One region of the Nostoc sp. LEGE 12454 genome, then DNA from elsewhere that is predicted to be linked to it. Evidence: riboswitches for the same ligand, from Rfam matches in the RefSeq annotation. Region 1 holds a riboswitch; the other holds the start of a gene.
The links. Region 1 has a riboswitch for cobalamin ahead of cobG (precorrin-3B synthase). Riboswitches for the same ligand answer to the same signal wherever they lie in the genome.
Positions count from the first base shown of each region.

Region 1 (3,810 bases):
GAGATAATTTTCACAACCCAAAGTATTCAATAACTCTCTCAGACGCAGCCGCCGCTTACTCGTAGTATGACTATAAGCTAGATAGACATCCGCTAAAGCTGCTAAGACGGGCAAACAGTCCTCTGGTGGTAACAAAATTCCCGTATCGCTGGGCGATTGACCCTTCTCGCCGACACTGAGATAGAGGCGAAAATAAACATTATCGTTAACTAAGACAGCTGCAAAGGCGATATCATTCAAGCGATCGCACACCTGAATTATCCCACCACCATCAAAGCAAACGCTAAATTTTGCCGACAGTCCCGAAAGCGCCGGATGTGCTGCAATATAATCATCCCAACCTTGGACAAAAGGGCGAGTGTCGATTAATTCTTGCGGATCGATACCAGCAGTTGGACTGGTCATAATATTGCGGATTTGGTCTACAACAGTATTGTCAGAACCCAATCCCATATTTTGTAGGTACTTTAGAACCTCAGCATTTATCCCCGTGCGGATTTCACGAACTTGCAGGTTAGCTCGGTTAGTCACATCTATATAGCCGCCACCGTGCTGTTCTGCTATATCTGCGATCGCACGGCACTGCTGACTACTAATAATTCCACCTGGTATTCTAACGCGAGATAATATACCATCTGCGGCGGGAGTAGGATAAAACAAGCCAGGACAAGTGGCAAATCCAGAAACCAAACTTAGAACTCCTTCCCCGTGCAACGCAGGGAGTAGACGGTGAGTGTGTCTTGAGGACATCCTGAGAGTTGGCATTCTGACTTGGGTCATCCCATCACAGCTGCGGCACAGTCCCGGAATTTCACCGGAGTTTCCCAACTCCCAGCTTTAGTAATTTAGATTTTGTTTAGGTTATAGATTTCAACCAGACATCATCCAGATAATTATCTTACATTACTATTGCGATAAATTTTAACTGAGCTTATTCACTGCCGATCGAAAGATACAGGTAAGTCGGCACAATAAAACCAAACTATGTGAAGAAAAATTAACTAGGCTAAAACTCTCTTCCCTCCTGCCTCCTGCCTCCTGCCCCCTGCTTATCTCAACAAATTGAATTTAGTCATGGCTCAGGCAGGAATGCTTGAGCCTTTTTGCTGCAAAACTTGCTTTAGAAAAAATTAGGCGATCGCCGCTTCAGGAATAGCAACTTTGTTAAACTGATTTACTGGACGAGGTAAACCAAGATTTTCGCGCAGGGTTCGTGCTTCATACTCTGTACGGAACAGACCGCGACGTTGCAATTCCGGAATTACCAAGTCTACAAACTCATCCAATCCTCCCGGCAACCAAGGTGGCATAATATTAAAGCCATCTGCCCCGCCATTGACAAACCAATCTTCTAGCTGATCGGCAATTTGTTCTGGTGTGCCTAGAATTTGACGATGCCCACGCGCTCCAGCTATCGACAAATACAGTTGTCGAATCGTTAAATTCTCTCTACGAGCCAGGTCAGTCAAAAGTTGCTGACGGCTTTTACCGCCGTTAGTCTCTGGTAGCTCCGGCAACGGCCCGTCCAATGGATAGTCGGATAGATCAAATCCACCAATCATTGAGCCAAGCAAATTTAAGCCGACCACCGGATCGATCAACTCCTGAATTTGATCGAATCTGTCCTTAGCTTCTTGCTCGGTTTTGCCGATAACTGGGAATATACCTGGCATAATCTTCAGATGGTCAGGCGATCGCCCGTATTGAGCCAGTCTCCCCTTCACATCTGCATAGAATGCCTGAGCTTCTGCCAAGGTCTGCTGGGCAGTAAAAATTACCTCCGCCGTTTGTGCAGCCAGATCCTTACCATCCTCGGAAGATCCAGCTTGAATAATCACCGGATAACCCTGGATGGGACGCGCCACATTTAGCGGCCCACGCACTGAAAAATGTTCGCCTTTGTGGTTGGGAACGTGCAGTTTATTTGGATCGAAGTAAATACCCGATTCCTTATCATGTAAGAAGGCATCGTCCTCCCAACTATCCCAGAGTTTCGTGACAACATCCACAAACTCTTTGGCACGCTGATAACGTAGGGTATGCTCCATGTGGTTTTCCCGATTGAAGTTCAGCGCTTCAGCTTCAGTAGCTGAAGTTACGAGATTCCAACCGGCACGGCCACCGCTAAGATAATCTAATGATGCAAACTTGCGGGCGAGGTGATAAGGCTCGTTGTATGTAGTCGATACTGTCGCCGTCAAACCGATGTTTTCCGTTACTACAGATAAAGCCGACAACAGGGTGAGAGGTTCAAAGTGGACGAGTTTCCCATTTCGGCTCAAAAGGTCGGCGCTTTGATTACGGTCGCGCACAGCCACCCCGTCTGCAAAGAAGATCATGTCAAATTTGCCGCGTTCTGCCGTCTGTGCCAGCCTTTTATAATGCTGAAAGCTTAAACCAGCATTAGCTTGCGCTTCGGGGTGTCGCCATGACGCTACGTGATGGCCAGTGCTGGGCAAGAATGCACCTAGTCTAAGTTGAGGTTTTTTCGTACTCATGCTTTTTTTTATTTGGTAAAAATTGGATGCGCGTAAATCGTAGTGTTTTTAAACGCAAAGGCACGCAAAGTAAGCGCAGAGGAACGCAGAGTTTTGCCGAATTTATGCAATGTTGTACTAAGGTGTTATGAGTTAAATCACGCTAGTTTTTTGAATTTTGAATTGCTTACACAGGTTGGGGTTTAAGTAAATCCGTTTTGGTAACAAATTCACTGAATGTACTTGCAACCTGCTGCGCTAATGCGATGTCTGGAGTTTGTAATGGCAACTTGGGAAACAGTAATTCTGCGACTCTATAAGCTTCTTCGAGATGGGGATACCCTGAGAAAACGAAGGTATCAATTCCTAAATCGGCATATTCCAGCATCCGCGCTGCAACTGTGTCTGGATCTCCAACTAAGGCAGTCCCAGCACCTCCACGCACTAAGCCAACACCTGCCCATAAGTTGGGGCTAATTTCTAGGTTTTTGCGATTACCATTATGCAGTTGAGCCATACGGCGTTGTCCTTCTGATTCCGATTGACCAAACCGCTGATATGCGGCTGCTATGGTTTCATCATCAACATACTGAATCAGTTCATTGGCCGCATCCCAAGCTTTTTGCGTAGTTTCGCGGACTATAACGTGCATCCGAATCCCAAAGCGGACTGTTCTACCTTGTTCTGCTGCTAATCGACGTACCTTTGCAATCTTTTGGGCAACTCGATCTGGTGGTTCACCCCAAGTTAAATACACATCAATGTGTTTGGCAGCAACTTGGAGCGCCGCATCTGAAGAACCACCAAAATATAAGGTCGGATAAGGCTTTTGTACGGGAGGAAATTGGAGTTTTGCGCCTTGAACTTGCAAATGGCGACCACTATAGGTTACTTCTTCACCTTGCATGAGCGATCGCCAAATAGTCAAAAACTCATCTGTAAGTTCATAACGCTGGTCATGATCTAAGAAAATCCCATCTTTAGCAAGTTCTTTTGTGTCGCCACCAGTGACAACATTCAGAATAATTCGACCATTAGAAATCTGGTCAAAAGTAGCAGCCATCCTAACCGCCAAAGAAGGTGACATAATTGCCGGACAAAAGGCTACAAGAAACCGCAAGCGTTCCGTAACTGAAATTAATGAAGTAGCTACAATCCAAGTATCTTGTTTTTGTCCCGTACCAATCAACATCCCGCCATAGCCCAATTTATCAACAGCTTGGGCGATTTGCTGCATATAGGGATAAGTGGCTGGCCGCCTGCCGATTGTAGTACCTAAATAACGCTCATCTCCCTGTGTCGGCAAATACCAAAAAACTTCCATTTTCTTATC
Region 1 covers NZ_JBWQXL010000015.1:140,338-144,147, forward strand. Annotated here, with positions in the region: gene cobG (precorrin-3B synthase) at 1-780, opposite strand, end outside; adenosylcobalamin-variant (AdoCbl-variant) riboswitch at 752-835, opposite strand; gene AC1F2U_RS17940 (LLM class flavin-dependent oxidoreductase) at 1,131-2,498, opposite strand; gene ssuD (FMNH2-dependent alkanesulfonate monooxygenase) at 2,665-3,801, opposite strand.

Region 2 (3,810 bases), on a different contig from region 1:
AATACTTAAAAACCGATGTATGTAAAAAAACTACGAATATTATTGAAAATTTAATCCGTTTTAATTGTGATAAGTTAGTTGACTCGGCTAACCCACAAATCCAAGAAATTATTGCCAAGACCACAGAAAGGCAAGATTTCGTGATTTTTAGCATTTACCGTACAGATTTAAAAATAAACTCTTGGATACCTTCGTACAAATTTGAAACGGTAGGAGCTTTCGATCAATTTTATACTTACACTGCCGAAAAACAATAAGGTAAGGAGTAGGGGGAGAATATAAAAGTGATTAAGTATACTTGTATTTAGTAATTAATAATAGTTTCAATAATTACCAGAGTACTTATTATCCCCAGCTTAATCTTAAATAAGAATAGTAACTAAGAATTCAAGCTTTACCGATGTCATCTGCCTATCTACTACTATCTCACGGAAGCCGCGACCCGCGCCCAGAAATTGCTATGCAGCAACTAGCTAGGCTGATATGTCAGAAATTCTCAAGCGAACATTTGGTTGGCATCGCTGCTTTAGAAATGAGTCCTCAGCCTTTACACGAGCAGATTCAACAATTTGCTAAAAGCGCTTTTGGCGATTACTCACTGTCTCAAAATGAAAATCGCCTCAAAATTGTACCGCTATTTCTGCTGCCGGGAGTCCATGTGATGACAGACATTCCCGCCGAAGTAGCACTCGCACAACAGGCTGCTGGTCAAGATATGATGATTGAGTTGCAACCATACTTAGGCTCTCACCCGAATTTAGAGAAATTGCTGACAAAGCAAATAGCTGCTATGAAAGCAGAAGCATGGATTCTCTTAGCTCATGGTAGCCGTCGCCCAGGTTCGCAAGAAACTGTGGAAGCAATGGCGGCGAGTTTGGGAGCCGTGAGCGCTTATTGGGCTGGGCCTCCTAGTTTAGAATCACGAGTGAAAGAGTTAGTAACTGCTGGTTATCGAGAAATTGCAATCTTGCCATACTTTTTATTCGCTGGTGCAATAACCGATGCGATCGCTACCTCAATAGAGGAGCTAAAATTACAATTTTCTGCGGTGAATTTCCAACTGGCAGAGCCACTGGGAGCAAGTGCAGAATTAGCCGAGCTAATTTGGGATTTAACAGAGAAATGAACCGCACAGAAAAACAGGAGAACAAGTATTTGGGAAAGGTTTATTTAGTAGGTGCGGGGCCAGGAGATCCAGGATTAATTACCCTGAAGGCAAAAGGTTTGTTGGAATGTGCAGATGTAGTCATCTATGATGCCTTGGTGAGTCCGGCAATTTTGGCAATGATTAATCCCCAAGCCGAGCAAATTAATGCTGGTAAACGTGCGGGGAGACATTCGTTGTTGCAATCAGAAACAACTCAATTGCTGATTGAGAAAGCACAAGATAGTGCAATTGTAGTGCGGCTCAAGGGCGGCGATCCGTTTATTTTTGGTCGCGGTGGCGAAGAGATGGAAGAATTAGTCAAAGCTGGAATATCAACGGAAGTTGTGCCAGGTATCACTTCGGGAATTGCAGCAGCAGCATACTCAGGTATTCCTTTGACGCATCGGCTGTATAGTTCATCAGTCACATTTGTAACTGGTCATGAAGTGGCGGGTAAGTATAGACCGATAGTGAATTGGAGTGCGATCGCTCACGGTTCCGAAACCATTGTAATTTATATGGGAATTCACAATCTGCCTTATATTGTGGAAGAATTAATTACAGCTGGGTTGAATTTAGAAACGCCGATTGCTTTGGTGCGCTGGGGTACGCGCCCAGAACAAGAAGAATTAATTGGGACATTGGAGACAATTGTCACACAGGTAGAGGAAACTGGATTTAGTGCGCCTGCGATCGCAGTTATTGGGCAAGTAGTGAAGATGCACAGTATTTTATCTGGCTGTCGTCCAGTTTGATGGTTGGCAAAAAGCTTATTGTTTCGTATTTTACGATAACCCTAGTGTACGATCGATAAGGTGATTCGGTTCTGGTGGGAGTCAGCCACCAGAGGTAACGGGGAAAGTTCGGTGCAAATCCGGCGCTGTCCCGCAACTGTGAACCAATGTGAGATTCAGAAACTAAATCGAAAATCTCAAATTGAGTGAGTCAGGATGCCCGCCGAAATAGATTTATTAGTTTCACATATCTGCGAGGTACAGATGACTACGACTGTAAATATTTCCCCAACCAGCCCAATGGAAGTTGCCGAACATACTTTATTTGTTTGCAAAACCTGTGCTAGTGTTTGGCAAAATGGAAAACGTTTAGGTGAAAGTGGTGGTGAAAAACTTTTACACCAACTTCAGCAGCTGGCACAAGATTGGGAGTTACGAGATCGATTCCCAATTCAGGAAGTTGAATGCATGAGTGCTTGTAATCGTTCTTGTGTAGTTGCCTTTAGTGCCAAAGGCAAATTAACATATTTATTTGGTGATTTAGCTGTTGATGGCAGTGCCTCTGCTGTGCTGGAATGTGCTAGCCAATACTATGCCAAAGCAGATGGTTTGCTGCCTTGGTCAGAGCGTCCAGAAGCAATGAAGAAGGGCATTTTAGCAAAGATTCCACCTTTATCTAAATGATCCGCGTTTTGATTTTGGGTGGGACGGGTGATGCAGCAGAATTAGCTGCCAAAGTTACGACTATCCAAGGGTTAGAAGTAATCACCTCTCTAGCTGGACGCACCCGCGAACCGTCAGTACCGCTGGGCGATTTGCGGGTTGGAGGCTTTGGGGGTGTGGCTGGATTGGCTAGCTATCTGCGAGTCATGCAAATCGACTTATTAATTGATGCAACCCATCCTTTTGCTAGTCAGATTTCCTTCAATGCGGCAGATGCAGCAACGGAAGTTAGAGTACCCCGTTTGATGTTAATCCGTCCGCCTTGGGAAAAAGAAAGTAGCGATCGCTGGATTGAAGTTGATAGTGTTGCAGCCGCAGCAATAGCCCTGCAAAATCAGTCACAGCGGGTATTTTTGACAGTTGGCAGGCAAGAACTGGCTGCTTTTGCTCATTTGGAGAAAATTTGGTTTTTGATGCGGATGATTGACCCTCCTGGCGAAGATGCTTTAGTACCGCCGGGGATGGTATTGTGCGATCGCGGGCCTTTTACCCTCAATAATGAAAGACAAATTCTGATTGAGAATAACATTGATACCATCGTCAGCAAAAATAGCGGTGGCGATGCGACAAAGCCCAAGATGATTGCCGCGCGAGAACTGGGCGTAAAGGTTGTGATGGTAAATCGTCCAGCCATACCGCCAGGGGAGCAGGTTAATAATGTTGATGCTGCTTTGGCGTGGTTATCAGCTCGCTGCTAGGTAAATAGCCAAGATCGATCGTACAATCTTTCCTAATTTCCGTATAATACACGGGAGCCTTCTACAAGATCCGCGATCGCAGCAACGACTTCCATGAAAAATCTAGCTCTATCTGCCATAGCCCTCGTCACTACATCTGGATTAGTTTTCGGGACAATGCCAGCTGCTTCTGCTTTAAGTTGGAACTGGAATTATTCTGGTACTGGCATAGCGGCGAATGGTACTTTCACCACTAATGACACTCCTAACGATTTGGGTTTTTACTCAATTACTGGAATTACTGGTACGCGAAATGGTGAAACAATTACCGGTTTGCAACCCGCTGGGACTCCGATCCCAGGAAACGAACCTTTTAACGTTGATAATTTAATTAGTCTTAATACTCAGCAGTTAACAGGTGATGGTTTTGGGTATTCCACTTCTGGAGGAAACTATTCTAGTCCATTTTTCGCGAGTTTTTTGCCAACACCAGGTTATTTAGAGGTATTTTCTGCGCCGCCAATCATAC
Region 2 covers NZ_JBWQXL010000026.1:37,860-41,669, forward strand. Annotated here, with positions in the region: gene AC1F2U_RS23305 (DUF4359 domain-containing protein) at 1-257, shown strand, start outside; gene AC1F2U_RS23310 (sirohydrochlorin chelatase) at 401-1,126, shown strand; gene cobA (uroporphyrinogen-III C-methyltransferase) at 1,123-1,902, shown strand; cobalamin riboswitch at 1,952-2,123, shown strand; gene AC1F2U_RS23320 (DUF1636 domain-containing protein) at 2,146-2,565, shown strand; gene AC1F2U_RS23325 (cobalt-precorrin-6A reductase) at 2,562-3,302, shown strand; gene AC1F2U_RS23330 (PEP-CTERM sorting domain-containing protein) at 3,396-3,810, shown strand, end outside.
Region 2: another riboswitch for cobalamin. It lies ahead of AC1F2U_RS23320 (DUF1636 domain-containing protein); the one in region 1 lies ahead of cobG (precorrin-3B synthase).